3 regions of the Bradyrhizobium sp. AUGA SZCCT0182 genome follow, and region 3 is predicted to be linked to each of the others. Evidence: predicted binding sites of a transcription regulator. Region 3 holds the regulator's gene; each other region holds the start of a gene.

Region 1 (9,933 bases), on a different contig from region 3:
ATTTCAACGCGCATCTTGTCGGCGTTGGTGACGAAGTAGGGTGAGATATAGCCGCGGTCGAACTGCATGCCTTCGACGACGTCGAGTTCGGTCTCGAGCGACTTGGCTTCTTCAACCGTGATGACGCCCTCGTTGCCGACCTTCTTCATGGCGTCGGCGAGGAACTTGCCGATTTCGGCGTCGCCGTTGGCGGAGATGGTGCCGACCTGGGCGATTTCCTCGTTCGAGGTGACCTTCTTGGAGTTCTTGACGAGGTCGGCGACCACGGCTTCCACAGCCAGGTCGATACCGCGCTTCAGGTCCATCGGGTTCATGCCGGCAGCAACCGACTTGGCGCCTTCACGGACGATCGCAGCCGCGAGCACGGTTGCGGTGGTGGTGCCGTCGCCGGCAGCATCTGCGGACTTGGAGGCGACTTCGCGCACCATCTGCGCGCCCATGTTCTCGAACTTGTCTTCGAGTTCGATTTCCTTGGCGACGGTAACGCCGTCCTTGGTGATGCGGGGAGCGCCGAACGACTTGTCGAGCACGACGTTGCGGCCCTTCGGGCCGAGCGTGACCTTCACGGCATTGGCGAGAATGTCGACGCCGCGCAGCATGCGGTCGCGGGCATCAACGCCGAATTTGACTTCTTTAGCTGACATATTTGATTTCCCTGAGTTGAACTTGGTGTCTCACCCTTGTCGCGGAGCGCCTCGCAGGCGCTCCTCAGGGGTGAGCGTGTGCGGGTTTGGCTTAGGCGGCCTTCTTCTTGGTCGCGGGAACGTCGGTGAGGACGCCCATGATGTCGCTTTCCTTCATGATCAGCAGTTCCTGGCCATCGAGTTTGACCTCGGTGCCGGACCACTTGCCGAACAGGACGCGGTCGCCGACCTTGAGGTCGATCGGGATCAGCTTGCCAGCTTCGTCACGGCCACCGGGGCCGACGGCGGTGATTTCGCCCTGGGAGGGCTTTTCCTTGGCACTGTCCGGAATGATGATGCCGCCAGCAGTCTTCTCTTCGGCGTCGATGCGCTTGACCACGACGCGGTCGTGAAGCGGACGGAATTTCATGCAGTCCTCCTAAGTTTTTGCAACTGTTGTCGAATTCTGGGATTTTGGCAGTCCGAGCAGGCGAGTGCTAGCTCGGCTGCGGCTGATTTAAGCCAGTCTTGTTCGGGGGACAAGGGCTTCTAGCAGAAAAATTGGCACTCAAATATGACGGCTGCCAATTTCATTCATCATGATTAATCGAGGTAAACGGCCTGCCGACCCCGTATTAGCACGTGCGGTAAGCTGCTGCTAACGCGTGATTTTTCAACAGTTCATTAAACATTTAGGCTTGTGATGGGTGGGTATCGTGCGTCACATTTCTCTCATGTGAGCGCATCTCCGCCGGGGTGGCTCGGTGTGGCCACCACGTGAAATGCGCTTCCACCAATGGAGGTTGGCATGGTCTCGCGGGTTGGGGTTGTTTCCGACGATTTCCGGAAGCAGGTGCTGGGTTATGGGCTGACGACGGCGGAAATTCTCTATCGGCTGCCGGATCATCCCTCGCTGCTGCAAACCTACGTCTGGCAGAATTATGATCTGTTTCCGAAATTTCCGGCGCTGAAAGATTTTCTGGCCTTCTGGCAGGAAAAGCTCGACGGCCCGCTGTATTCGGTCACGGTCGCGCATTCCAAGCTGATCAAGCCGGCAGAACTTCGCGCTGTGGACGGCGTGTTCAGGCTGCATTGAGCGGACAGGATTCGTAGGGTGGGTAGAGCGTAGCGAAACCCACCATCTTCGTCGCCACGACGGCGGTGGGTTACGGCTTCGCCTAACCCACCCTACGAATTTCATTTTGTGTTAGCCTCCCGCCATCAAACAAACGGGAGGGCGCCAATGGCCAAGCAAAAAGCGACATCGAAAGCCGCAGCCAAAACCGCGGTGAAGAAGAAATGGACGGGCCTCGGTACGGCAGCCAAATCTTCAGCCCGCAAGACCATCGAATCAAAAGGCCGCGTCGCCACAGCCAAATCGAAGGCGGCAGCCAAGCCAACGGCCAAGGCCGTAGCAAAGCCGAAGGCGCGGCCGAAACAGCGCATCGCCATCAGCCATCATCGGGATGAGGATTTTAAGGCCGACGGCCTGCGCACCTATGCGCAGTACCGCGATCTCGGCATTGCCGCGGCGACCCATGGCCTCGCGCAAGCGCATGTGATCCGGCTGATCGGACCCTGCAATCCGGAGGAAGTTTCAAAACTGCATTATCACGACGTCGAATTCCAGATGGTCTATGTGCTCAAGGGGTGGGTGAAGACCTACATGGAAGGCCAGGGAGAGACCTTGATGAAAGAGGGCGGCTGCTGGACCCAGCCGCCGCGCATCAGGCATCTGATCCTTGATTATTCCGACGACGTCGAATTGCTGGAAGTGATTTTGCCGGCGGAGTTCAAGACGGTGGAGTTATCGTCGTAAGTCCGCGCGAGCGCGAATGTTAGTGTTCGTCATGGCCGGGCTTGTAGTCCCGGCCATCTACGTCTTGTCTCACGCAAAGGAAGTAAGTCGTGGATGCCCGGGGCGTAGGCGAGCGGAAGCGACGCCGTCCTCCAGACGGCTATGCCCGGGCATGACGGGGCGGCTTCGTTTCCGGCATCACAAACGCAATCAGACAAAGCCCGACGCAGGCAATGGCGGACAGGCCGAGGAAGGCTACGCTATGTCCAAAATGGTCGCTGACATAGCCTGCCAGGATATTGCTGCAGGAAGCGCCGATGCCGACCGCCGTCCCCACCACGCCCTGGGCGAGGTTGAAATGGCCGCTGCCGAAGGCGATGTCGGCGACAGTCAACGGAATGAGAACGCCAAACACCGCGGCGGTAACGCCGTCAAAGAATTGCACGGCGACCAGCAGATAGGGATCGGTGACGGTTGCGAACAGCACGCCGCGGATGGCGAGCGCGGTGAAGCCGATCAGCAGCAGCGGCCGGCGGCCCCATTGTTGCGCCTTACGGCCGACCGATGGCGAGGTCAGCGCCACGATCGCTTGCGGCAGGATGATGCACGCCGCGATCAGCACCGGCGCCCACTGGGTCGAACGCGTCGTCACGATGCCGGCCATCAAGGGCAGCATCGCGGCGTTGGCGAGCTGCAGCAACATCACGGCACCGGCAAAGATCAGGAGCGGGCGCTGGCGCAACAGATGCAGCACGCTGGTGGCTTCGGGATCCGGCTTGGCGCGGACGATCGCGCCATGGGCCTGCTCCGGATCGATTTCGCGATCCCTGATCCGGGATAGCGCTATGATGGTGAAGATCACCAGAACAAAGGTGGCGAGAAACACCGAGCGGCTGGAGATGAAATAGCCGCAGGCCCCCATCAGCGCCGCGGCGACGCCGTTGCCAATTGACGCGAACCGGGCATTGCGCCCCAGCCGTTCGCCGATCGCGGACGGTCCGACCAATCCGAGACTGATCGCGGCGATCGCCGGGCCGAGCACGCAACTCGCCATGGCGTGCAATGTCGCCGCCGCTGCGATGACGGGAAAGATCGGCCATGCCGCATAGGCCAGCGCTGCGACTCCAATCGCTGCGACCGCGAAACCGGCGACCAGCCGTTCTCTCCGGGCGGCGTCGATGATGGCGCCGCCCGGCATCTGGCCGATCAACCCGACAATGCCGCCGATCGACAGCACCAGCCCGATCTCGACCTGGGTCCATTTCTGCGTCGTGAGGTACACCGCGACGAACGGACCAAAGCCGGTCTGGACGTCGGCGAGAAAGAAGATGAACCAGTCGAGGCCGCGCTGGCTTTGCGCCGAAGGGTGGGGCTCGGGCGATGCCGGCGGCGGCGGTGACGTGTCGCAGCGTTCATCGACGGACGGCGCGCCCCGCGTCTCAGCGGCAAAATCCTTGGCAGTATCTTTGGGATATGGGTTCGGGCGCGCGGACAGTGGAATTCTCCTCCTCCGTCAGTGGTCGAATTGCAGGGGTTGCAGACTGCCGGTGGCGCCGAGCACCACGATCGGCGTATCTTCCTTGTATTCGGGCGCGGCCTTGACCTGTTCCAACGTCAATTCGAGCGTCATGCTTTCCTTCTTGTTGGTAACTTGTCCGAAGTGGAGTGCGTTCCAGTCGACGACGATCTTTCGGCTGCCGACGCCGAGAAAGCCGCCGAAATCGATCACCGCGGCGCGCACGGTTCCGGAGCGATCGACGATCACGTCGACGATGCGCCCCATGTTCTCGCCAGCCGTGCTGCGGACATCGCGTCCGAGAATCCCGCGTGCGTCCGCCGCGCGGATGACCGTGACGGAAGGCGGGGGCACCGGTTCTTTCGGCGCATCCGGCGAGGCCTTTGCCGCCGGACTTGGTGCGGCGGGGGCCGGCGGGCCCTTGTCTGGCTCCTGTGCGACCGCCAATGCGCCGAGGGATATCGCGCTCCACACCAGAACGGCTGCCGTGATCTTTTGCCCTGAACGCATGCGGTCTCCTGAAGCTCTTCGCTGTTGCGCAGAGGTGACGAACCGGCCGCAGCCGGTTTCGTCACCATTTCCCCGAGTACGATCGCCGTCAGCGCGACAACACGATCGAGACCTGAACGCGGCCGCGCGTCCGCATCATTTCGAGCGATACATCGTCGCCGTGACGGCGCAGGCGAAGATCCACGCTGCAATCGCCAAGCCGCAAGTCACGCAGCACGACCTCGTTCAGGAATTCCGGCAGACGCGGATTACGCAGGCGGATTTCGCCGGCCCGCGCATCGAATTCCAGGCCGAGCGAAGCTTCCAGCAGCGTGAACGGCGTCGCGCTCGCCCATGCCTGCGGCGAGCACGCCACGGGATAGAGCGTCGGGCCAAACCGCCGCTCGCGGTGGAAGCCGCAGAACAATTCCGGTAACCGCCTGAGATCCATGTAACTCGCCGCGCCGAACAACCCCTTGAACAGATGTTCGACGGAATGTTTCAGGCCGTAGCGGGCAAGGCCCAGCGCTATCAGCGCGTTGTCGTGCGGCCAGATCGAGCCGTTGTGGTAGGACATCGGATTGTAGCGGGACTCGCCTGATGCCACGGTTCGAATGCCCCATCCGGTGAAGAAGCGCGGCCGCATCAGGTCGGCGGCGACCATGCGCGCACGGTCCTCGCCAATGATGCCCGTGAATAGAAGCTGGCCGGCATTGGATGTCCGCACCTTGCACGGCCGCTTGGCGCCATCGAGCGCGAGCGCGTAGGTGCCCATGTCAGGACACCAGAACGCCTCCTCAAAGCGCGCGGCAAGTTGGGTTGCCTCCTCGTCGAGCCTGCGCGCCTTCTCGGCAAAGCCAAGCTGGCGCGCGCAACGCGCTGCCAGCCGTTTGCCAGCGAAGACGTAACCCTGAACCTCGCACAGGGCGATGTGGCCCTCGGCCAACTGGCCATCGGCATGAAAGATCGCGTCGAAGGAATCCTTCCAGCCCTGGTTGGCGAGGCCCTGTTCGGAGGCGCGCTGATATTCGACAAAGCCGTCACGATCAGGGTCGCCTGGCCCGTCAATCCAGGCCAGCGCGGCCTCTATCGCAGGCCACAGCTCGCGCAGCGTGTCCTCGTCACCGGTGCGCTCGAAATAGAATCCCGCCAGCAGCACGAACAGCGGCGTGGAATCGACGCTGCCGTAATATTGCGCGAACGGCACTTCGCGTAGCGCCGCCATTTCGCCGCCGCGCATTTCATGCAGGATCTTGCCGGGTTCGGCATCGTTCAAGGCATCGACGGCCGTGGCTTGATAGGCAGCGAGCCGTTTGAGCACGCCGCAGGCCACGCGCGGGTCGATCCACAGCATCTGCAGCGCTGATATCAGGCCGTCGCGGCCGAACGTGGTCGAATACCAGGGAATGCCGGCATAGGGATAGCGGCCATGCGCGGTGTCGGTCATCAGCATGTTGAGATCGGCCATCGACTGGCACAACACCTCATTGAAGATGCTGTTCGAGGTTTCGACGCTGGCGGCGCCCGCGGTCGAACGGCGCATTTCGCGGCGATGCGCGAGCAGGCCACGCATGAACGGTGCCGGCCGATGCTCGGCAGCATTGTTGCAGGTGACCGCAACGAACAACGAGGTAAGCTGCTGCGGCTCGAGCGCGAAATGATAGCTGCCGCTGTTCACCGCCAGCAGGGTGGGGCGCGGGTCAAAATGCAGATTGGTCGTTCGCGCCTCGCCGTCGAGGCCGTGATATTCGAACCTGACATCGGCGGGGCTGAGCAGTTCGCTGGTGCCGGTGCCGCGGCGCGGGCGCCTGGCGCCGCGCACCTCGAACAGATCGGCGAAATCATTGTCGAACAGGAAGGTCAGATCAATGTGTGCCGCCCGGTCGCCATGGTTCTGGACGGCGATCCGCTGATAGGCGGTGCCGCGCCACAGGAAGATGGTGCGCACGACGTGGATCAGATCCTTCTGCAGGACGATCCGGTCGCCGTCATAGATGTCGGGATTGGTGAGGTCGATCGTCAGTGCGGAATTGTCGTCGCGCAGGTTGGAGCCGAGCAGCAATGGCTGAGTCTGGTTCAGCAAGAGCTCGAGCCGCGCCAGATAGCGGGTATCGGCATTGAACAATCCATCGGGTCCACCGGCCGAGGCACCGATGTCGCCATGGCTGTCGAGGACGATGAACGTATCGTCGTGCTTGAGGGTCCGGCGCGGCCGTGCCGCCTGGCCGGTCATGGGAATGTAGAACGGCGATTCCGTGATCTGCTCCGCGAGCGGAGCATCCGCCCGCTGGACGTTGGCTTTGGTGGCCATGCGTAACCTCTGTCCTGTAACTCTAGAGCCTTTTCCGTTCCGATTAAATCGGAACGGGCTAGATTCTTGATTTGATGTGTTTCATTGACGCCAACCGGTATCCAATTCGCTGGAAAACGCTCTAGCGGATACCGCTCCGCACGCCGCGACGCCGATCTGACTGTGTCTCAATTCGCCGCCGCGATTCAGGCTGCGTGGATCGCGAGACGGTTCATTTCCTGGGTCACGAGCTGCCGGTACGGGCCGGTTTCACGCATCAGGCGGTCGGGCGGACCATCCTCGATGACCTTGCCATCCTTGAGCATCACGACGCGGTCAAAATTGCGCAGCGTCGCGAGACGGTGCGCAATCGCGATCACGGTGCGGCCGCGCATCAGGCGGCCGAGCGCATCGCGGATGGCCTCTTCGGATTCGCCGTCAAGCGCGGCAGTTGCCTCGTCGAGCAGCAGGATCGGCGCGTCCTTCAGAAACGCGCGCGCGATCGCGATGCGTTGTCGCTGGCCGCCGGAGAGCTTGACGCCGCGATCGCCGACCATGGTGGCAAGGCCGTCGGGCAGATTTTCGACGAAGTCACACCGCGCCGCGATCGCCGCGCGTAAAACCTCGTCGTCGGTCGCCGTTGGGCGGCCATAGCGGATGTTCTCCATGATGGAGCGGTGGAACATCGAGATGTCCTGCGGCACCACCGAGATCGCCTCGCGCAGGCTTTGCTGGGTGACGCGCGAGATATCCTGGCCGTCGATGGTGATACTGCCTTTGTCCACGTCGTAGAAGCGCTGCAGCAGCACGAACAGGCTGGACTTGCCGCCGCCGGACTGGCCGACCAGGCCGACGCGCTGTCCGGGTTTGAGATTCAGGTTGAATTTGTCGAACACCTGGACACCGCCGGGATATCCGAACGAGATGTTCCTGAAGGTGATGGCCGCACCGCTCTTGATCAGCGGTTCGGCCTCGGGATGGTCGCGCAGTTCATGCGGCTGCAGCAGCGTTGCGATCGCCTCCGAGAGCCGGGCCGTGTGCTGCGTGACATCGACAAGCGCTACCGCAAGATCGCGGGTCGCGTGCAGGATGGAGAGGCCGAGCGTGCAGACCAGCACCACGTCGCCGGTCGTGGCCTTGCCGCTCTGCCATAGCGTGACCGCCCAGTACAAAAGGGCCACCGTCAACGCCAGCGTGATCACCGCATGGATGAGCCGCAGCTTTTCCAGATAGCGCAGGCTTCGGCCTCGCGCGGTCAATTCGCGGTCGACGGTGTCGTCGAAACGATTGTGCTCATGGTCGAGCCCGCAGAAGGCTCGCACCAGCGGCATGTTGTTGATGACGTCGACCATTTCGCCGTCAACGGCGGCGGCCTTGTGGGCGTAGTCGTCATGTAACGGCTTGCCAGCGGCCGCGATCCGGAACATGGCGATGAGGACCACGCTTGCGATCACGACCATGCCGGCGGCCATCGGCAGGCTGACGGTTCCAATCAGAGCAATTGCCACAATTGTGGCGATGCAGGGCGGCAACACGTTCCATACGAACATGTTCTCCACCGTGAAGACGGCATTCGAAGTGGCGGTGATCCGGCTTGTCAGCATGCCCGGCAGCCGATCGATGAAATAGCTCGGGGCATGCCCGGTCAAATGGCGGAACATGTCGCGGCGCAGATCGCCGGTGACGCCGACAAAGGTGAAGCTCGCTGTCCAACTCGCGATCCGCCACAGCAAAACGTCGGAACCAATCAGCGCTATGAGAAAAACGAATGCCAGCCATACACCGGCGCTATGCGCCGGTCCGGCGGCGAGGGCGTCGACGAGATACTTCACGCCGTATTGGGTGCCGACCGAGCAGGCAACGGCGGCAACAACCGCGACCAATATCACCAGATGCGACGTGCGCCGCTGACGCAGATAGCGCATGACGAAGTGGAAAGGGCGGTTTGCATATCCCGAAAGATTGTCCATGTGCCTGTTAAACCTGTTGGAGATAAACGAGAATCCCTAGCGGATCGCCGATTGCCGGGAGCCGGTCTTGATGAGGATCATCCCGAGGACGCAGCTGCGCCTCATCTGCACAACAATTCCGCAGCAAGGTCGGTCCGAAGAGCCTGATCACATGTGATGTCATGAGCAAGACGACAGTGTGCGCGAAGTGCGCATCATCTTGGAACTTCGCAGGTGCGTAAACGTTCCCGACTTGGCGATGCCGCGCCACGAGGGGCTGAGGGCTTTCAAAGCAGAGTCAGAGATCAGGAGGTTGTTAGGATGCGCATCGCGCAGGTTGCTCCGTTGACGGAGGCTGTTCCGCCCAGGTTGTATGGCGGCACCGAACGTGTCGTCTATTGGCTGACCGAGGAACTGGTCGCTCTGGGCCACGAGGTCACGCTATTCGCCAGCGGCGATTCCCGAACATCCGGAAAGTTAGAGGCCGCATGGCCGAAGGCGCTGAGGCTGGATGGATCGGTTCGCGACGCCAACGCGCTGCACATGCTGATGCTCGAGCGAGTAAGGCAGAAATGCGACGACGAAGAATTCGACTTTCTTCACTTCCACCTCGACTACTACCCTTTTTCGCTGTTCGCACGGCAACCGACGCCGTTCCTGACCACCCTGCATGGGCGGCTGGACCTTCCCGAACATCAACCGTTGTTCAAGACGTTTTCGTCGATACCTCTGGTCTCGATCTCGAATGCGCAGCGGCGTCCGGTGCCGCAGGCGAATTTCATCCGCACCATCCATCATGGCCTGCCGGAAAATCTGCTGACGCCCCAAGTCGTGAAGCCGAGGTATCTTGCCGTCCTCGGCCGTATCGCGCCGGAGAAGGGCGTGGACCGGGCGATCAGGATCGCGATACGCTGCGGTATCCCGCTCAAGATCGCGGCGAAGGTCGATCGCGCGGACCAGGAATATTACGATGCGATCATCAAGCCGATGATGGCTAATCCGCTGGTCGAGTTTATCGGCGAAATCGGGGACCACGAGAAAGCCGGTTTCCTGAGCGGGGCAATCGGGCTGCTGCTGCCGATCGACTGGCCGGAGCCGTTCGGCCTCGTGATGATCGAGGCCATGGCCTGCGGCACGCCCGTGATCGCCTACAACCGTGGATCGGTTCCTGAAATCATCGACGACGGAAAGACCGGCTTCATCGTCGAGGATGAAATCAGCGCGGTCGCTGATGTCGGGCGGCTCGGGGAACTGGATCGCCAGGCCAT
Region 2 (9,933 bases), on a different contig from region 3:
CCTGTTCCGCCTTCGGTCCGTGCATCGAAGCGGTGGCACGCGCGCATGCGCCGATGCCGGTGCTCAAGCCGAACGAGGCGATGATCGAGCAGGCCGTCACCAGGGGCCGCAAAATCGGCCTGCTGTCCTCGTTCCCGCCGACGCTGGTGTCGATGCCGCGGGAATTTCCGGCTTCGATCGAGCTGGTGCCGAAACTGGCTGATGGTGCCATGGCCGCGCTCGACCGCGGCGATCGCGCCACCCATGATCGTCTGGTGGTGGAGGCGTCCAAAGACCTGCGTGATTGCGACCTGATCGCGCTGGCCCAATACAGCATGGCGCCCGCCGCCGAGATGGTCGCGCAAGCCTCAGGCTGCCCGGTCGTCACCACGCCTGACAGCGCGGTGCTGAAGCTGAAGGCAATGCTGCGCGGCTAGCCGCGCTCAGGCCTTTTTCTTGTCAGCTTTCTTGGCCTTCTTCGCGGCCTTCGCAGGCTGTTTCTCGACCTTCTTCTCGGCCTTCGTCTCAGTTTTCTTGGCGAGCTTCATCGCCGCGATTTCTTCCGCGGCGTTCTTGACCGCCCGCGCGTAGCTGTCGGCGGCATTGTCGGCAGAGTTCTGCAGCCGTTTCGCCGCCGCCGTGCCATGCAGCATCGCGCTCTGGGCGAGCAGCTTGAACCGCGCCTTGGCTTCCTTGTCCTTGGCCGAGGCGGCCTTGGCCATAAACAGGCCCTGCCGCTTTTTGGCGGCGGCCATCAGGCTCTTGTTCTGTGCTTTGGCGAGTTGCCGGATTACGGCGTCTAGATCAGCTTCAGCCATTCCGGGTCACTCATCACTCCGCTGCGTGACCCCGGGGAACAAGGATATTGGGGTGCACTTTATTGGCGCACCCGACACGATTCGAACGTGTGACCTTTGCCTTCGGAGGGCAACGCTCTATCCAGCTGAGCTACGGGTGCAGTGGGGCTTCATTTAGCCGATTGGTCTGGCATCGGCAACGGCCTTTGGGGGGGGCTGGTTGGGGAAGGAGCAAGGCTCCGAGGGCAAAGGTCACACGTTCGAATCGTGTCGGGTGCGCCAGAAAAGCACGTGCCGGGGGTGCCGGGACTGTGGCGGGCCTATCCTGGCTTCGGGTGGCACCCGAAATGGCACTCGGCGCGACTTTTCGCAAAATTCACAGAATGGTATAATCGGCTCTCACAATCGGGGCGGACAAATAACTATGACGGCATACGAGGTTACTGTTCGCCATTTTGCACGCCGAACGCGTAAGAATCTCAACACTATTGATGAACTAAGCAAAGTGAACCCGAAGAAGTATTTCGAAGTTACTCAACTTGTTAATTCGGCCATCGGTTTGTTGATGTTCCCGCAACAGGAGTTCTTTGACGCCATTCCAAAGACAAGCATAGCGGAATTGAAGAAGCAGGGTTGGCCGATACCCTTATTCGAGCACGGTGCAGAAAAAACACAGAACCTTCGAGATTTGGCGAGGAATATGAGAAACAGCTTTGCACACTTCAATGTCGACTTCAAACCGGAGAAGGGTTCAATTGCAGGAATTTACCTTTGGAACAGACCTCAAGAAAAGCAGCCACCCAACTGGATTTGCTATTTGAGTATTCAAGATCTGCGGGAAATCTTTGAGAGGTTTGCAAAGTTGGTCGAGAAGATCTCGCAAGCGTCCTACAAAGAAGTTGGGATAAAACAAGTTCGTTCCGAGCTGCGCCTTGCAACACGCAACAGGTGATTCTGCGTTATCAAGCGAGCCGTAAAGTTTGCCGACGGGCTGCGATTATTGCGCAAGTTATTTTTTGAAAGATACGCCCTGTCGGGCCATGGAATCTATCCCTCTTGCGCGGATCTCGCCCCCGTGAGAATTCCGGGGAGGCGCTTTTGCTGGTTGCCAATCGACCATTTGTTGCATGCCAGACACATGAAAATAAACGCGACCCATATACTTTTTGGAGTAGAGTTTTATCTCGTCATATTGAGATCGAGCGTAACGTTCAAGTGCAGCCTTCGCATGATCGATTGCTTGCTGGGGATGGCGCCCCGACCAATTGGCTTCGATCTGTAAATGTTTTCCACTTGGAACGAACTTATATTCGATTAGTGACTTTCCCGAATCAGGCATTGGACGCCCTTCAAAAAAAGGTTGGTTATCTATGTTTGGGACATCGACTCCTTCGTTAAACATGTCGACCGAGAAGATAACATCGAGATCGCCATTTGCTAGTTGATCCAGTGAAGTGGTCCTTGGAGCGCTCTCACTACCGGCATGAACGGCGACCGTGCGAAGCCCATGCGTATTAAAAAACTCTGCCATAAAGTTGGCGTGGCGCTGCGAACAGCAGAATGCGATACAGCGTTGAGCTCCATGTTTACGTAGCTGTTCGAGAGCGTTTTGCGCGCGCGCGTCGGTTGCGACCGCTGCCGTGAGCTCTGTCGGGTCAAAACGCGCATTGCGCCAGGGGATGTTGGCATAATCGACCAAATCGGGAACGCCCCAGTATTGGAAAGCACAGAGCAAGCCCGCTGAAACGCCATCGGGCACCGAGGCCTCAAAAACGAGGTTCTCTTGACACAAGGCAAGAAGATCTCCTCCGTCCATGCGCTCTGGTGTTGCCGTTAACCCAAGAAGAAACTTTGGTTGGAAGTAATCTATAATCCGGCGGTAAGTCGGGGCGGCTGCGTGGTGAAACTCGTCGACTACGATGTAGTCAAAGGCTGTCGGCGCGAATCTACTTAAATGCTCTATTCGGCCGAGCGTCTGCACCGAGGCGAAAAGCAGGTCCGCGTCAGTCTCTCTCTGTGATGCGTTCATCCGCCCAATGGACGCATTCGGTCTAACGCGTCGAAAATTGTCTATCGCTTGGTTCAGTATTTCTTCGCGGTGAGCCACAAAGAGAACACGCCGAAACTCTGATCGATCGCTATCAAACGCGGAGAGCCAAGTTTTTCCAAGACCCGTAGCCAGGACAACCAGGCCAGCCGAGAAGCCTTCGCTCCGAGTATCCACAAGAGCCGCAAGCGCTTCTTGCTGGAGGGCATGAGGGACTGCCGGAGGTGGAGGCGCCTCTTCAGCTACTTCTGCCGCCGGCCAGTCCGGATGCGCTCGACGGGCCTCGTAGCGGCATATCCAAGCCTCATCCGCGAGAACAGACGATGGTGCGTTGAAGATATTTTCGAAGCCCGCAGTAATCTCCGAAAAACCAGCATGCTCGTCGCGCGAGATAACTTTGTAGTTCCATTCGACGGAACTGGTGAGGGCCGGAGCTGACAGGTTCGAGCTCCCTACAAAGGCGATACCTTCAAGCTCGGTTTGAAAGATGTAAGTCTTGAGGTGAAAGCCGCGATCTCGCGCTTCGTAGACCCGGACCTGTAGGTTGCCAGAGAGATCATTGAGGCGGCGTAGCGACGCCGGCTCGGTGACCTCGAGGTAATCCCCGACCAGGATCCGTGCCCGACCTCCCCGCGCCAGGAAATCTCGGAGGTGTGAGACGATCAAGCGCGCGCCGCTGTCGAGCAGGAAGGCGACAGCCATGTCACATGTCGTTGAATGATCGAGGTTCAGTAGGAGGTGCGGCAACAAAGGATCGTCGCCGCCGGTAATCAGCCTTTGGTTCGTTGCAGTTTCAGCAGGGGGGGCCGCCTTGAGGTAGTTTGCTTTGCCGGGAATGACATGCCGCACACCGCCTCGGGGATCAGCAACATCGCCCGAATAGCGCGGGATGACGTGCAGATGAAAGTGAAAGACCGTTTGACCGGCTGCCGGACTTTCGTTGAAGCCGATATTGAAGCCATCCGGGCGAAAGCGTTCGGTGATCATGGCCTGCCCCTGATCGATGGCCGACCAGACCGCGGACTTCTCGACGGATTTCAGGTCCGACCAGGCCGACACGTGGCGATGGGGAATGATGAGAAGATGGCCCGCACTGACCGGAAATCCGTCCCAGAGGGCGAATATTATGTCATTTGAGAAAGCAATTCGACTTGGATCAATCGAGCAAAATGGGCAGCTCATCGCACCTCAAGTAAGTCAAGATTTGCCGTATCGACCCAATAGCGCGCGCGTTACTGGCAATTTGAGGTTTTGATCGTGGCATAGTTCGCCCAAGATTCGAAGCGCTACCTTCGGTCGAGCTAGCTTCGCAAATCGACTTTCGACGCGCGCGCGATTGCAACTAGCGTGGCCCGGGTGTGCCGATGGCGAGGAACTGACGCACAGGTCGTCAGAAACCTGCAGTTTTCGAGGGATCAGCTCTGTCACCGGTCCAGCTTCGGAGGGCAGCGGTCTATTGTCTTGCGCCGCTATTGTGACGGATTGCGACTCCTTTTGCTCTGCCAGAGCCGCGGTCCATTCGCGGGATTGAGACAGCGGAGGGAGGAACTGGCACGCCCAAACCGCGCTCCGATCAGAGCCGTCGGAGGTTAGCCCGTGAAAGCTCAGCGGCCTGATGTGTGGGTTCGCCGATTCAGAATGAAAATAACGTCTGACGGTGATCGTTCCACTTTGGAGTCCGGGGTCGCCGAAAGCTAGCCGGTTGTTTGGCGCAAAAAGGCCCAGCAATTGCTGCCGGGCCTTTCTTGATTGTCGTGCTTTAAACGGTTGGAATTAGAAATCCATACCACCCATACCACCCATGCCGCCACCACCCGGAGGCATACCGCCGCCGCCAGCGTTCTTCTTCGGCACTTCGGCCACCATGGCTTCGGTGGTGATCAGAAGCGCCGCAACCGAAGCTGCGTTCTGGATCGCCACACGCACAACCTTGGTCGGGTCAATGATTCCCTTCGAGATCAGGTTGACGTATTCGCCGGTCTGGGAGTCGAAGCCGTAGGAATACTGATCCTTTTCGAGGATCTTGCCGATAATCACCGAACCGTCTTCGCCTGCGTTGATCGCGATCTGGCGAGCGGGCCAAGAAAGTGCCTTGCGGACGATCTCGACGCCGGTCTTCTGGTCGTCGTTCTTGGTGCGCAGCCCCTTCAGATGCTGGGAGGCGCGCAGCAGGGCGACGCCGCCACCCGGCACGATGCCTTCTTCAACCGCCGCGCGGGTTGCATGCATAGCATCATCGACGCGATCCTTGCGCTCCTTCACTTCAGTTTCAGTCGCGCCGCCGACGCGGATCACCGCGACGCCGCCTGCGAGCTTGGCCAGACGTTCCTGCAACTTCTCACGGTCGTAGTCCGAGGTGGTTTCATCGATCTGCGCCTTGATCTGCTGCACGCGCGCCTCGATGTCGGCCTTCTTGCCGGCGCCGCTGACGATCGTGGTGTTCTCCTTGTCGATCATCACCTTCTTGGCGCGACCGAGCATGGCGAGCGTGACGTTCTCCATCTTGATGCCGAGATCTTCCGAGATCGCCTGACCACCGGTCAGCACCGCGATGTCCTGCAGCATCGCCTTGCGGCGATCTCCGAAGCCCGGAGCCTTGACCGCCGCGACCTTCAGACCACCCCGCAGACGGTTGACGACGAGGGTAGCGAGGGCTTCGCCTTCGACGTCTTCCGCGATAATCACGAGCGGCTTGCCGCTTTGCACCACGGCTTCCAAAAGCGGAAGCAGTTCGTTTAACTGAGAAAGCTTCTTTTCGTTGATCAGGACGTAGGCGTCATCCATTTCAACGCGCATCTTGTCGGCGTTGGTGACGAAGTAGGGCGAGATGTAGCCGCGGTCGAACTGCATGCCTTCGACGACCTCAAGTTCCGTCTCGAGCGACTTGGCTTCTTCAACGGTGATGACGCCCTCGTTGCCGACCTTCTTCATGGCATCGGCGAGGAACTTGCCGATTTCAGCGTCGCCGTTGGACGAGATGGTTCCGACCTGGGCGATTTCTTCGTTCGAGGTGACCTTCTTGGAGTTCTTGACGAGGTCGGCGACCACGGCGTCCACTGCCAAATCGATGCCGCGCTTCAGATCCATCGGGTTCATGCCGGCGGCAACCGACTTCGCGCCTTCCCTAATGATGGCGGCGGCCAGCACGGTCGCCGTAGTGGTGCCGTCGCCGGCCGCATCAGCCGACTTGGAAGCGACTTCGCGCACCATCTGGGCGCCCATGTTCTCGAACTTGTCGTCGAGTTCGATCTCCTTGGCGACGGTGACGCCGTCCTTGGTGATGCGGGGAGCGCCAAACGACTTGTCGAGCACGACGTTGCGGCCCTTGGGGCCGAGTGTGACCTTCACCGCGTTGTTAAGAATGTCGACGCCGCGTAACATACGGTCGCGGGCATCAACGCCGAATTTGACTTCTTTACTAGCCATGATGTTTTTCCTTGAAGTTCTGGAGGGATTAGGCGCTTAAGCGGCCTTCTTCTTGGCAGCGGGCACGTCGGTGAGGACGCCCATGATGTCGCTTTCCTTCATGATGAGCAGTTCCTGACCATCGAGCTTGACCTCGGTGCCGGACCACTTGCCGAACAGCACGCGGTCGCCAACCTTGAGGTCGATCGGGATCAGCTTGCCAGCTTCGTCACGGCCACCCGGGCCCACAGCGACGATTTCGCCCTGCGAGGGCTTTTCCTTGGCACTGTCCGGAATGATGATGCCGCCAGCAGTCTTCTCCTCAGCGTCGATACGCTTGACCACAACGCGGTCGTGAAGCGGACGGAATTTCATGAGATCCTTTTGTTGATTTTGTTTTGGATTGGCAGTCGCAAGCCGCGAGTGCTAGCAATGGTATAAGCCTGTATGAGCGAGATACAAGCCTGTCCCACCGAAATAGAGCTGTCGCTGCTAGCCCGGACCACGTTGATTACGATCACGAGCGAGAGCTGTGTCGATTTTAGCAGGCCGCAAGTTCGAGTAGACAGGCGAGTATCAATCGAGGGTCCACCGCCGCTGATTCAACTCTCGCGGGTTCAGATCCTATGGTCGGCTAAACCCGTCATTTGCCGCGGATCGCCGTAAGGCCCCGCTGCACGCCTTTCGCCAGTCTAATAATTCCTCGAAATCTGTTTGTTACCGGTGAGATGGACGACAAGCGCCCAGGATAGGGCGAAATTCTATCGGCAACGTAGGCGAGCCGGGGAGCACCGCCCTACGGGAGAGCTCAGACCTCTGTTCAGACGGCAGGTCGGAAGGCTAGCGCTAGTTTGAAAAGCATGTGCCGGCGTGACGGAGTTTTTTTGGCGGAACCGGGAATCCCGAATCACCGCCCGAGCGCAGAAAGTTGATTCAGCCCGCGAAGCTGACGGGCGATCAAAGCAAGGGCTTGGGCAGGCAGCATCGGCTTGCCAATAAGATATCCCTGACCTTCTGCGCACCCGTTATCGCGCAAATAGTTCAACTGTTCCTGGGTTTCGATGCCCTCAGCGACAACATTCATGTTGAGGTCTGCGGCAAGCCGAATGATCGACTTAACAATCGCAGCGCAGCCGTCATCCTTGAGCATCTCATTCGTGAAGGATCGGTCTATCTTGATTCTGTCGAAGGGAATTTTGCGCAGATGGGTGAGCGAGGAATAGCCCGTGCCAAAGTCATCGAGAGCTACGGTGACACCGAGCGCTAGCATCGAATTCAGTATGCCCGACACGTCCTCATAATTTGATATCAGCATCGATTCAGTTAGTTCTACCTCAAGGCGGCCGGCATGGACCCCATTGTCTGCGAGGGCAGAGACGACGGTGTTCAACACGCCAGCATTTTGAAGTTGGATAGCGGATAGATTAACGGCAATTCGGAGGTCGGAAGGCCACTCTGCAAGAGTTTCACACGCGCGCCGTATCACCCAGTTTCCGATGGAATGAATAAGACCCGTCTCTTCGGCTAAGGGAATGAAGTCGAGCGGAGGAATCACTCCCCGCGTCGGGTGCCGCCATCGAAGAAGAGCCTCGAATCCGGTAACGCGGTCTAATCTCAGATCATAGAATGGCTGGTAAACAAGAAAAAGTTGATCATTTTCGATCGCTAGCTCCAGATCGCGCTTGAGCGCCTGATGCTCGCGAGCTGCGATATCGTCGCTTGCTTCATGAAAGCAGATTGAGCCGGGCCCAAATCGCTTGGCGCGATAAAGCGCGGCATCAGCCCGCTTAAGCAGGTGGGTGGCAGTGCTGCCATCGCGAGGCGCCAAGGCGATGCCAATACTGGCTGCCGCCTTGATTCGCTTATCATCAACCCAAAAGGGTTCGGCAAAAATGGATTGCAACCGACCTGCCAGTTCGAACGCTTGTTCCGGCTCAGCCGCGCCTTCCGCAATGATAGCGAACTCATCGCCTCCCAGGCGCGCCATCATTTCCATTGCGCGGGCGGATCGACGTAAACGCGCGGCGATCTGGACGAGGAGTTCGTCTCCTGCAGGATGCCCAAATTGGTCGTTCACCTCCTTAAAGTGATCGAGGTCCAATAGCACCAGGACGAATTGGCCGTGTCCAGGAAGAAGTCCTTTCAAACACTCATCTAGTCGCTCGTTAAAGGCCAAACGATTGGGTAGGCGGGTGAGCGTGTCTTCCCTGACGGCCCTTTCCGCCTGCAATTGAGCGATTAATCGCTCGGCAAACTCGAATGAATGGGCGAGGACGATCCGCAAGAGCACAAAGGCATAGACCACGGTAAGGATGGCGACCAACGAATAGACGAAATCGCCGTTCTGCCCGATAAAGATCGCTACCCCAAGAAGGATGGGAAAAGTGAAGGCGATTGCTGCTATCGGGATCGTCGCAAAAGCAAATGCGCCGCCGGCCAGCATTCCCGCACATAAGCAAGTTATCACCAACTGGCCGCCGTTCGAGGCGTCGGCGAAGAAAACGACCGGAACGATGCCCCAAATGGATCCGAGTATCGACGCGTTTCGAACGAGGCCGTGCATGGCTCTTCGCGATACGAATTGCGGTTGGGTTGAACGCCAACTCGCGTGTGCCTTGATGCCGAGAAAAACCGCCGCGCTGACAACAACGCTCGCCCAAGAAACGACCAACCATCGATCGGGGCCCGTCCAAAGAGCCATTGCCAGCACCACCGCGTTGCAGGCATTCGCAATCAGCATGCCTGGAGCGCTTCTCCGAACAATTTTTATTTGTTCGGAGCGAATTAGGCTGGCCGTATCGTTGTCCGGAGAGGGCCCGCCGAATGCCCGCAGATCGCCTGCAAACAACATCGAAAAATATTCGCTGTATTTGTTCCCGGCGATGTCCATCGCATCACAATGCGAGTGTATTATTGAGGAATAATGAAGTCGTGGGGTTCTTGGCCCCCACCATTGCGCGCAAGGTTTGACGCGCTTTTCAGGCGTTCAGGACAACCGCCTGGTTACCGTAGTTAACTCTTGGTGAACAAGGAGTGGCCATGTCTCGCGCGAGCGATCCGGGCCTCATACGCCGCCGTTAAACCCGCGCTAGCAGTTACGGCAGATCACAAGTTGCTTAGTTAGCTTCGTATCGGCCAGCTTGTTCCCGCGCTCATTAGTTCTGATTTTCAGAACTTAAATATTCGTTTCGCTTGCCTGACCAAGGCGTAATCTTCTATTCTAGGTCCGGGCCATCGACGCGGCCGTGACCGTCCGATTCCTGAGGAGCCCGTCAGTCCTATAAAGTTTTCGCGTCAAACTCATTCGGTCCAGTCATTGAGTATGCCAGACAATCTCTACAAATTTCGCAGAATTAAATGGGCGGATCCGAAGCGGCTCAGGATGATTGCAGACTTCAAACCGAAGCAGCGTGGCTCACGTTACTTGTCTGGGCTAGTCGTCCTTTGTGTCCTTATTGGTTTCGTGGCCGTCCAAGCGTGGCCGAAGCGTTCCACTGAACTCAAGTTACCCGCAGCCGAATCGGTCTCGTCCCCTATTTCCATTTCGGTGCGCGTCATCGACGGGGATACAGTTAGTCTGGATGATGGTAGGCCCAACATTCGCCTAGTGGGGTTCAACGCGCCGGAAACAGGCGATCGGGCGCGATGCGAAACAGAGCGCCAGAGGGGCGAAGCGGCTACGCGGCGGCTTCGTGAACTTGTCAG
Region 3 (9,933 bases):
GTGCGGCCCGACAGCGCGGCGTAGCGTTTGGGATCGATGCCTTCCGCAAGCCGCAACCCCATCAGCAAAAATTCGTCGGCGCGCTCTTCCGAGTTGAGAACGTCGTCGGTGATGAAGCCATGGCCGTTGGCCTCGACCCGCATCAGCCAGGCTTCGGGACGTTTCTCGGTCGCGATCGCGTGTCTTTCGCCATCGATGTCGAGGCGGCCATGCGCGCCGGGGCCGATGCCGGCATATTCCTCACCGCGCCAATAGACGAGATTATGTTTGCACTCCGCGCCCGGCCGCGCGTGGTTGGAAATCTCGTAAGAAGGAAGACCCTGCGCGGCGCAGACATCCTGCGTCACGTCGTAGAGCGCGCGGGCGACGGCCTCATCCGGCGTCTTCAACTTGCCTGCAGCGTGCAATCCGAAGAACGGCGTGCCTTCCTCGATCGTGAGCTGATAGAGCGACAGATGTTCGGCGGCTTCCGAAATCGCCAGCTTCAGTTCATCGGCCCACATCTGCGGCGTCTGGTCGGGGCGGGCGTAGATCAGGTCGAACGAATAACGATCGAAGGATTGCCGCGCGATCGCCACCGCATCCAGCGCCTCGCGCGCGCTGTGCAGGCGGCCCAATGCTTTCAATGAGGCATCATCCAGCGCCTGCACGCCGAGCGAGACCCGGTTGACGCCGGCCGCGCGGTAGCCGCGGAAGCGCGTCGCCTCGACGCTGGTGGGATTGGCTTCCAGCGTCACTTCGACATCACCAGCGACGCGCCAGTGTTTGCCGATTGCATCCAGGATGGCGCCGACGGTCTGCGGCGCCATCAGCGACGGCGTGCCGCCGCCGAGAAAGATCGAGGTGACTTCCCGTCCCGGCGCGCGCTCGGCGGAAGTTTCAATCTCGCGCGCAAAGGCACTGACGAACCGCGCCTCGTCGATCGGCGCGTGCCGGACATGGCTGTTGAAATCGCAATACGGGCATTTCGACAGGCAGAATGGCCAGTGCACATAAACGCCGAAAGCCGCTTTGCCCTGAGGGCGCTCGAAGCTAGCCAAGGCAGATCTCCGCCAGTTTGACGAAGGCGCGGGCGCGATGCGACAGACCGAGCCCCAGCGGCGGCAGGCCGTGCTTCTCGATGCTGGCCATCTCGCCGAAGGTGCGGCCGTGCCCATCGGGCAGGAACGACGGATCGTAACCGAAACCCTCGGTGCCGCGCGGTGGCCACACCAAAGTTCCATCGACCCGCGCCTCGACCTCTTCGAGGTGGCCGTCGGGCCAGGCGACGCACAACGCCGATACGAAATGCGCCTTGCGCTTGTCAGGCGTTTTGGCGCCGCGCTCCTGCAACAGGCGTTCGACCCGCGTCATCGCCGCCATAAAATCCGCAGGTTTGCCGGCCCAGCGCGCCGAATAGATCCCGGGCGCGCCGTCCAGCGCATCGACCACGAGGCCGGAATCATCGGCGAAGGCCGGAAGCTGCGCGGCTTTCGCGGCTGCGATCGCCTTGATCGCGGCATTGGCCCGAAAGGTCTCGCCGGTCTCCTCGGGCTCATCGAGGCCGAGTTCGCCCGCGGAGATCGCCTCGACGCCATGTGGCGCCAGCAATTCGCGCATCTCGGCAAGCTTGCCGGGATTGTGGGTCGCGATCACCAGGCGGCCTGTGATTCGACGGTGCATGATCAATCAGACTACGCGACGGCCATCTTTTGCAAGTCCACCAGACGCGCGACGCCCTTGCGCGCCAGCGCCATCAGCGCCAGGAACTCGTCCTGCGAGAACGGCGTTTTCTCCGCGGTGCCCTGCACCTCGATGATGCGGCCGTCGCCGGTCATGACGAAATTGGCGTCGGTATCGGCCTCGGAATCCTCGGCATAATCGAGGTCGAGCACCGGCGTGCCCTGATAGATGCCACAGGAGATCGCCGCGACATTGTCGCGGAGCACATTGGCTTTCAGCATGTTGCGGCTCTTCATCCACGAGATGCAGTCGGCCAGCGCCACCCAGGCGCCGGTTATCGAGGCGGTGCGGGTGCCGCCATCGGCCTGGATCACATCGCAATCGACCGTGATCTGACGCTCGCCGAGCGCTTCAAGGTCGACAGCCGCGCGTAGCGAGCGCCCGATCAGGCGCTGGATTTCGACGGTGCGGCCGCCCTGCTTGCCGGTGGCGGCCTCGCGGCGGGTGCGTTCCAGCGTGGCGCGGGGCAGCATGCCGTATTCGGCGGTGACCCAGCCGCGGCCCTGACCCTTGAGCCATGGCGGCAGGCGTTCTTCCAGCGTGGCCGTGACCAGCACGTGGGTATCGCCGAATTTCACCATGCAGGAACCTTCGGCGTATTTGACGACGCCGCGTTCCAGCGACACGGGGCGCAGCTCATCGGGCGCACGGCGGCTTGGCCGCATGGGGAATCCTCCGAAAAATCAAGTAAAAGCGGTTCGCGGTGCTTGTAGGAGGGGGAGCGGGCAGCGGCAAGGGCCTTTGCCACCTCTTTGAGGTGTAATGCGTGCTTGTCACCGGCCCTCCGGATAGACAGATTAGGGGCAGCTGTGAGGGAGTAATTGTGGCCCACCACGATCCAATTGGCCTGATCGCACCGAATGCCGGGCTGGCCCAGCTCAATGAGCGCTCGCGCGACATTTTTCGTCAAATCGTCGAGAGTTACCTCGCAACCGGCGAGCCGGTCGGCTCGCGCAACATCTCGCGGCTGATCGCGATGCCGCTGTCGCCGGCCTCGGTTCGCAATGTGATGTCGGACCTCGAACAGCTCGGCCTGATCTACGCGCCGCATACCTCGGCCGGCCGGCTGCCCACGGAACTCGGCCTGCGCTTCTTCGTCGATGCGCTGATGCAGGTCGGCGACCTCACCGAAGACGAACGGCAGTCGATCCAGACCCAGCTTGCCTCCGTCGGCCGCGCGCAGTCGGTAGAGGCGGCGCTCGGCGAAGCGCTGACGCGGCTGTCGGGCCTGACGCGTGCCGCCGCGGTGGTGCTGACCGCCAAATCCAATTCGCGGCTGAAGCACATCGAATTCGTGCGGCTGGAGCCGGAACGCGCGCTGGTGGTGCTGGTCAGCGAGGACGGCCAGGTCGAAAACCGCGTGCTGACCCTGCCGCCCGGCGTTCCCTCGTCGGCGCTGACGGAAGCCAGCAATTTCCTCAATTCCCGCATTCGCGGCCGTACGCTTGCCGAGTCGCGCCTCGAACTCGAAACCGCGCTGACGCAAAGCCGCGCCGAACTCGATCAGCTGACGCAGAAGATCATCGCGGCCGGCATTGCGAGCTGGTCCGGCGGCGAAAGCGAGGACCGCCAATTGATCGTGCGCGGTCACGCCAATCTGCTCGAGGATCTGCATGCGCTGGAAGATCTGGAGCGCGTGAAGTCGCTGTTCGACGATCTCGAGACCAAGCGCGGCGTCATCGATCTGCTCGGTCGCGCCGAGCGCGCCGAGGGCGTGCGGATCTTCATCGGATCGGAGAACAAGCTGTTCTCGCTGTCCGGTTCCTCCACCATCATCGCGCCCTATAGCGACGCCGCCGGCCGCATCGTCGGGGTTCTCGGCGTGATCGGGCCGACGCGGCTCAACTATGCAAGGGTGATTCCGACGGTGGACTATGCCGCGCGCATCGTCAGCCGCATGCTCGGTGGCTGATCCGGCCCGAAAAAAGCTTCGCTTTGTTGTTTTGACGCCTTTCCCGGCGCGAACCGGGCCCCACCCCGGATCAGGTCCGGTGCAGGCATCACTCGAAAACGCCATGGAACGCTTGATTTTCGCCCGCTAAAGCACGATATCCCGGGCAGCAAATCCCCATTTAACCGAACGGTTCTTTTGAGAAGGCAGACTTATGACCGATCCCAACCGGCCGAATGATGATGCGGCGGCCCAGAGCGGCGAGCCCGTGGTCTCAAAGCCCTACATCATGCCTGATGATCCCGAAGAAGGATCGGTCGAGGCGTTGACGAAGGAAGCGGCTGAAGCGCGCGACAAGATGCTGCGCACGCTGGCGGAGATGGAAAACCTGCGCAAACGCACCGCCAAGGAAGTTGCCGATGCGCGGGCCTACGGCATCACCGGCTTCGCGCGCGACATTCTCGATATCGCCGACAATCTGCAACGCGCGCTGGATGCGGTTCCTGAGGAAATGAAGGCCTCGGCCGACCCGGCGCTGAAGGCGTTCATCGAAGGCGTCGAGCTGACCGAGCGGTCGCTGCTCAACACGCTGGAGAAAAACGGCGTCAAGAAATTCGATCCGTCGGGTGAGAAGTTCAATCCGAACTTCCAGCAGGCGATGTACGAAGTCCCTGACGCGTCGGTGCCGGCGGGCACCGTGGTGCAGGTGGTGCAGGCCGGCTTCATGATCGGCGAGCGCGTGCTGCGTCCGGCGCTGGTCGGCGTCTCCAAAGGCGGCGCCAAGGCGGCGCCCGCCGCCGACGTCACGATCTAAGCCGAAAGAGCCGATCCGACCTACGCGTCCATCGGCTTCTCATTCGCCTTCGGCCAGTAGGTGCCAAAGCTCCAGAGATTGCCTTCCGGGTCCCGGCAGGCGAAATCGCGGCTGCCGTAGTCGGTGTTGTGCAGCTCCATTTCGATTTTGGCGCCTGATGCCTTCACCTTGGCGCACAGCGCGTCGGGATCCTCGACGGCGACATAAAGCGCGTCGGTGCGGCGGCCGGAGATGTCGCCAACCAATCTGCCGTACTCATCGTCACGGGCCTGACCGAGCATCAGAAGCGACGCGCCGCAGGCAAGTTGTGCGTGCTGTACCACGCCGTCCGTGCGGTAGACGACATGCTCGGTGAAACCAAGCACATCCTTGAGCCAGCGGATCATCGCCTCGGCATCCCTGCAGCGCATTGTCGGGTAGATGCGCTGCGCGTCATTGCTGTTCGTCACGGCAAACTCCTTCTTTCGGCTTCACCGCGTCAATATGCTGATACGCCGGCGGCGCCGGCTTGAAGATTTGTTACCAGTCGGAAAGCGCTTCGTTCGGACGTGTCAGCCGGCTGTCGATCAGCGCCAGACGCCGTGCCCAGGCCGTCGGCGTCTCGCCGGCCAGTTCGCCGAATTCGCGCACCAGATGGGCCTGGTCGGAAAAGCCGCTCTCGGCGGCAATCCCGGCCCAGCCGGGAGCTGTCCCGCTGCGTGCCAGCCGGCAGGCCCGGTGAAAGCGCATCATGCGCGCGATTGATTTGGGCGCGAGGCCAAGCTCGGATCGAAAACGCTCGACCAGATGTTTGCGGCTCCAGCCGATTTCACCTGCCAGTGCCGTGATCCGCGCGCTGCCCGCGGTCAGCGCCAGCCGGCGCCAGGCGAAGGCGATCTCCGGCGACGGCAGATGATTGGCGCGGCCGGCGATGAAGTCCTCGAGCAGGTCGAAGCGGTGTTGCCAGCAAGCCGTCGCGCCCAGTCTCTCGCGCAATTGCCGGCCTTCGTGGCTGAGCACGTCGCCGATATCGACCATGCGCGCGGCAAGACCTGCGACGTCGCCGCCGAAAAAGCGGTAAGCGCCGAGCGGCGTGAAATCCACCTGCACGCATTCGGCGCCGCCATCGGACTCGATATGAACAGGCCCGGCGTAGAGGCCCGCGGCGAAGCTTGGCTGGCGGTCGGCCGCATCGGGCTCCCGGCCGAGCGCGATCAGGAACGGGCTGCCAAGGCTGATGATCAGCGGCACAATCAGGTGTGCGGCTTCACGCTGCGAAAACCGGCCAAGCGCATGCTCGCGGTAGCCCGTCATTCCCGTGATAAGGCCGGCCGTGCGCTGTGAAGGCGCGCGGCGGATCATCTCGAACGCGAGCGGTGCGCCTAAATCCGACATTGTGCTCTCTCGCGAGAGAACGCTCTACTTTAAGCGGCGATATCGCTGGACTGGATGCGCTTGACGCCGGCCTCGCCCATATCGGCCCAGGCTTTCGCGAGCGAGCCTTGGGTATCGATGCCGCGGCAGGCGTCTTCGACGACATAGGTCTCAAAGCCGGCCTTGCGGGCGTCGAGCGCGCTCCATGCCACGCAAAAATCGGTGGCGAGACCGGCGAGGAACACGCGTTCCACCTTGCGCGCCTTCAAATAGGCGGCAAGCCCCGTCGTGGTCTTGCCATCGGCTTCGGTGAAGGCCGAATAGCTGTCGACGTCCTTGTTGGAGCCCTTGCGGATGACAAGTCCGGCATGGGCGATCGAAAGGTCCTTTGACAGCGCAGCGCCTTCGGTGCCCTGCACGCAGTGATCGGGCCAAAGCACCTGCTTGCCATAGGGCAGATCGATCGTCTCGAACGGTTTCTTGCCGGAATGCGTGGTGGCGAACGAGACATGGCCTGACGTGTGCCAGTCCTGCGTCAGCACGACGTTGGCAAAGCTCTTGGCGATGCGGTTGATGACGGGAACGACCTGGTCGCCGTCTTTCACCGCAAGGCTGCCGCCCGGCAGGAAGCAGTTCTGAACGTCGATCACCAGCAACGCCGACGCATTGTCGGGTTTGATCGACGCGGCCAAAGAGGTACTTGGCCCAAGGGCCACAATTGTCGTAGCGCCGAGACTCGTCATAAGCAGCCTGCGATTCAACATGTGCGCCTCCCACGTAGCGAACCCGACGGCGAGAAGCTTAGTTCCATCCGTATACGAACGTAAGCCCGAAATTTAGGGCTTGCTAGCGCAAATTGGTTGCTTGCGAGCTGTCATCCAAAAGTGCCTCACTTGCCGCTCGCGCTATGAAGGAAAGCAGCCCATTCCTCTCGCGCCGTGATGCGGAGGATTCCGGGACGAAGAGCCCCGGCCGGCAGTTTCAGTTTCTGACTTGCCGACGTAGCGGGCTCGTTCAACCTGATCGATCCGAAGAGGTCATTAAGCGTGGGTGTGCATCGCTCGCGAAAAATCTCTTCCGCATCGTGTGTTGCCCTGATGCCGAGGGCATAGACTTCGGCGGCATTTGACCGGACGCAGGCCCGAAAATCCGACAAGTACTGCTGCAATGCTGCATCGTCATCGGCTTGCTGTCCGAATGATGAGCCGGCCGTGAGCGAAATTGCGACCGCAATCGCAATGATTGCTTTGTTCGTCATAGCCACTGGCCTCGATTTGCGAGCTATCGGGCATCGTCAGCGCGGGCGAATTCCGTCTCGCACGGCGCGGAAACGCGTGAACGCGGTGGTCCAGCCGTCGCGCGGCGAACTGCCGATGATGCGCAGCGAATTCTGGCCGCCGAACCGCAACCATTGCACGATCGTCACCGGCGTATTGTCCTTGCCGCTGGTGGCTTCGATGCGGGTTTCGTATCCGGGCTGGCCGTCGATGCGGACCGCCTCCGACATCGTGATCCGCCCGTCGCGTACGCCGGGAATCGTCGTCGCCATCTGCTGGGCAAAGCGTCCGCGGTCGTCGGGCTGCGCCGGCGCCGATCCGACCAGGCCGACGATCATGAAGGGCGCGGTTTCAAAACCGCTTTTTTCGTCGCCATCGGCAATGATCAGCGCGGCGCCCGGCGCCAGCGTTCGGACCGTCTTGAAATTGCTGAGCTCGGCCATCCTGAACGGCATCAGGCCGAGCTGCTCATCGACCGGAACTTCGTTTCGGATCACGGCGGAAGCGAACATCTGGCGGATGGCGTCGTCGGTGTAGATCCGGGAGGCATTCTCCGGCACCTGCACGGCGACGTAGCCGGAGAAGGTCGGACCCGGCACGATCATCGAGTAGCGCCGGACATTGGTGGCGCCGTCCTTGGCGTTCTCGGCGGTGTAATAGGCGAGCCCCGCCGCCGTCTCGATGCTCTCCGGCTTGATGCCGCCGGTGCCGCCCGGATTTGCCTTGAAAGCATTGGCGACCTCGCCATAGGCCTCGGCGGGCAGGTCCGCCACCAGCACCTTGACGCCCTGATCCTCGGTCTCGAAGCCGACAAATGATCTGGCTTTGACCAGGCCGACCAGCGGCGTCATGCCGACCCGCGCGCCCGGCGGAAAAACCGGGTCGGCGGCGAACGCGGCGCAGGTCGCGGCGATGGTAAGGGCAACCGCAGCGAGGTATCGAACAGGCTTCATGAAGGGTCTACCGAGTTTACATTGAGGCCGTTCAATGGTCGGCCAGCGCAGCCCTCAAGGGTTCGAGGGCTTGGTTTAGTCAGCCCGCTTTTAGCGGTTTTGATGTCCCTGCAACAGGGCAGGGGCGGCGCCCGTTCCCTCATCGCGTTCCGAAACACCGGAATTTTCGCGCGATATGGCGGCTAGCCAAACGTTTTCGGGCAATTTTGGCGGCCTGCCGGACCGCCGGTCAGGTCCACACAGCGGCCAAATACCGCGCTGGCGGCGATCATGAACTGGGCTGATTTTCGGACGTGGTGATGAGTGCGCGCTCACCTCCTTGCCGATTTGTTAACACGGCTGAAGGCCTGAACCTTGACCTGCCCTGAGCTGACACAATCTTTCAAACGTCAGCATTTTCAGGCCCTAAGGTTGCGTTCGGTCCTTGCGGGCAGGACCCCCCCTCCTATATGAGGCTCACCGTCGCAATATCGCGAGTAATTGATCGTTGGGGGTTCGGTTAGGTGCGCCGTCCAGGGCCCAGCCAACCTGCCGCAAAAAAGAAGGATATGAGGACCATGGGAAAGGTCATTGGGATCGATCTCGGCACCACCAATTCGTGCGTCGCCGTAATGGATGGCAAGACAGCTAAAGTCATCGAGAACGCAGAGGGCATGCGCACGACCCCGTCGATCGTCGCTTTCAGCGATGATGGCGAGCGCCTCGTCGGCCAGCCTGCCAAGCGTCAGGCGGTGACCAATCCCGAGCGAACCTTCTTCGCGGTCAAGCGCCTCGTCGGCCGCCGCTATGACGACCCGATGGTCGAGAAGGACAAGAAGCTCGTCCCCTACAAGATCGTGAAAGCTTCGAACGGCGACGCCTGGGTCGAAGCCGATGCTAAGACCTACTCGCCCTCGCAGGTCTCCGCTTTCATTCTGCAGAAGATGAAAGAGACCGCGGAAGCCCATCTCGGCCAGAAGGTCGAGCAGGCCGTCATCACGGTTCCCGCCTATTTCAACGACGCGCAACGTCAGGCCACCAAGGACGCCGGCAAGATCGCCGGCCTTGAAGTGCTGCGCATCATCAACGAGCCGACCGCGGCCGCGCTCGCCTACGGCCTCGACAAGACCAAGACCGGCACCATTGCGGTGTACGACCTCGGCGGCGGCACCTTCGACGTCTCGATTCTCGAAATCGGCGACGGCGTATTCGAGGTGAAATCCACCAACGGCGATACGTTCCTCGGCGGCGAAGACTTCGACATGCGTCTCGTCAGCTATCTGGCCGATGAGTTCCAGAAGGAGCAGGGCATCAACCTGCGCAACGACAAGCTTGCCTTGCAGCGCCTGAAAGAGGCCGCCGAAAAGGCCAAGATCGAATTGTCCTCGACCACGCAGACCGAAATCAATCTGCCGTTCATCACGGCCGATCAGACCGGTCCGAAGCATCTGACGATGAAGCTGACCCGCTCGAAGTTCGAGGCGCTGGTCGACGATCTCGTCCAGAAGACCATCGAGCCGTGCCGCAAGGCGCTGAAGGATGCGGGCCTCACCGCCGCCGAGATCGGCGAAGTGGTGCTGGTCGGCGGCATGACGCGCATGCCGAAGGTTCAGGAAGTGGTGAAGCAGTTGTTCGGCAAGGAGCCGCACAAGGGCGTGAACCCGGACGAAGTCGTCGCCATCGGTGCGGCGATCCAGGCCGGCGTGCTGCAGGGCGACGTCAAGGACGTGCTGCTGCTCGACGTGACCCCGCTGTCGCTCGGCATCGAGACGCTGGGTGGCGTGTTCACCCGCATCATCGATCGCAACACCACGATCCCGACCAAGAAGAGCCAGGTCTTCTCGACCGCCGAGGACAACCAGAACGCCGTCACCATCCGCGTCTTCCAGGGCGAGCGTGAAATGGCGGCCGACAACAAGGTGCTCGGCCAGTTCGACCTGATGG

Evidence for each region. The regulator HrcA, encoded in region 3, represses chaperone genes, less so after heat shock. The targets are predictions, from matches to a motif close to GTTAGCACTCNCNNNNNGNGAGTGCTAAC.
Region 1: JQ611_RS15315 (co-chaperone GroES) is a predicted target of HrcA. The motif match lies at 1,097-1,125, and genes of this name have one in related genera.
Region 2: JQ611_RS31130 (co-chaperone GroES) is a predicted target of HrcA. The motif match lies at 6,631-6,659, and genes of this name have one in related genera.

Annotation. Positions count from the first base shown of each region.
Region 1 is NZ_JAFCLY010000012.1:79,143-89,075, reverse strand. It holds gene groL (chaperonin GroEL) at 1-644, opposite strand, end outside; gene JQ611_RS15315 (co-chaperone GroES) at 736-1,053, opposite strand; gene JQ611_RS15310 (usg protein) at 1,432-1,719, shown strand; gene JQ611_RS15305 (cupin domain-containing protein) at 1,867-2,442, shown strand; gene JQ611_RS15300 (MFS transporter) at 2,582-3,922, opposite strand; gene JQ611_RS15295 (PRC-barrel domain-containing protein) at 3,935-4,447, opposite strand; gene JQ611_RS15290 (amylo-alpha-1,6-glucosidase) at 4,536-6,737, opposite strand; gene JQ611_RS15285 (ABC transporter ATP-binding protein) at 6,923-8,686, opposite strand; gene JQ611_RS15280 (glycosyltransferase family 4 protein) at 8,987-9,933, shown strand, end outside.
Region 2 is NZ_JAFCLY010000038.1:70,681-80,613, forward strand. It holds gene JQ611_RS31100 (arylsulfatase) at 1-416, shown strand, start outside; gene JQ611_RS31105 (hypothetical protein) at 423-797, opposite strand; tRNA gene JQ611_RS31110 (tRNA-Arg) at 861-937, opposite strand; gene JQ611_RS31115 (HEPN family nuclease) at 1,201-1,728, shown strand; gene JQ611_RS31120 (DEAD/DEAH box helicase family protein) at 1,786-4,005, opposite strand; gene groL (chaperonin GroEL) at 4,597-6,249, opposite strand; gene JQ611_RS31130 (co-chaperone GroES) at 6,286-6,603, opposite strand; gene JQ611_RS31135 (bifunctional diguanylate cyclase/phosphodiesterase) at 7,136-9,118, opposite strand.
Region 3 is NZ_JAFCLY010000019.1:143,151-153,083, reverse strand. It holds gene hemW (radical SAM family heme chaperone HemW) at 1-1,040, opposite strand, end outside; gene rdgB (RdgB/HAM1 family non-canonical purine NTP pyrophosphatase) at 1,033-1,662, opposite strand; gene rph (ribonuclease PH) at 1,674-2,387, opposite strand; gene hrcA (heat-inducible transcriptional repressor HrcA) at 2,546-3,634, shown strand; gene grpE (nucleotide exchange factor GrpE) at 3,828-4,427, shown strand; gene JQ611_RS21085 (VOC family protein) at 4,448-4,876, opposite strand; gene JQ611_RS21080 (AraC family transcriptional regulator) at 4,947-5,801, opposite strand; gene pncA (bifunctional nicotinamidase/pyrazinamidase) at 5,831-6,544, opposite strand; gene JQ611_RS21070 (hypothetical protein) at 6,670-7,044, opposite strand; gene JQ611_RS21065 (hypothetical protein) at 7,075-8,010, opposite strand; gene dnaK (molecular chaperone DnaK) at 8,568-9,933, shown strand, end outside.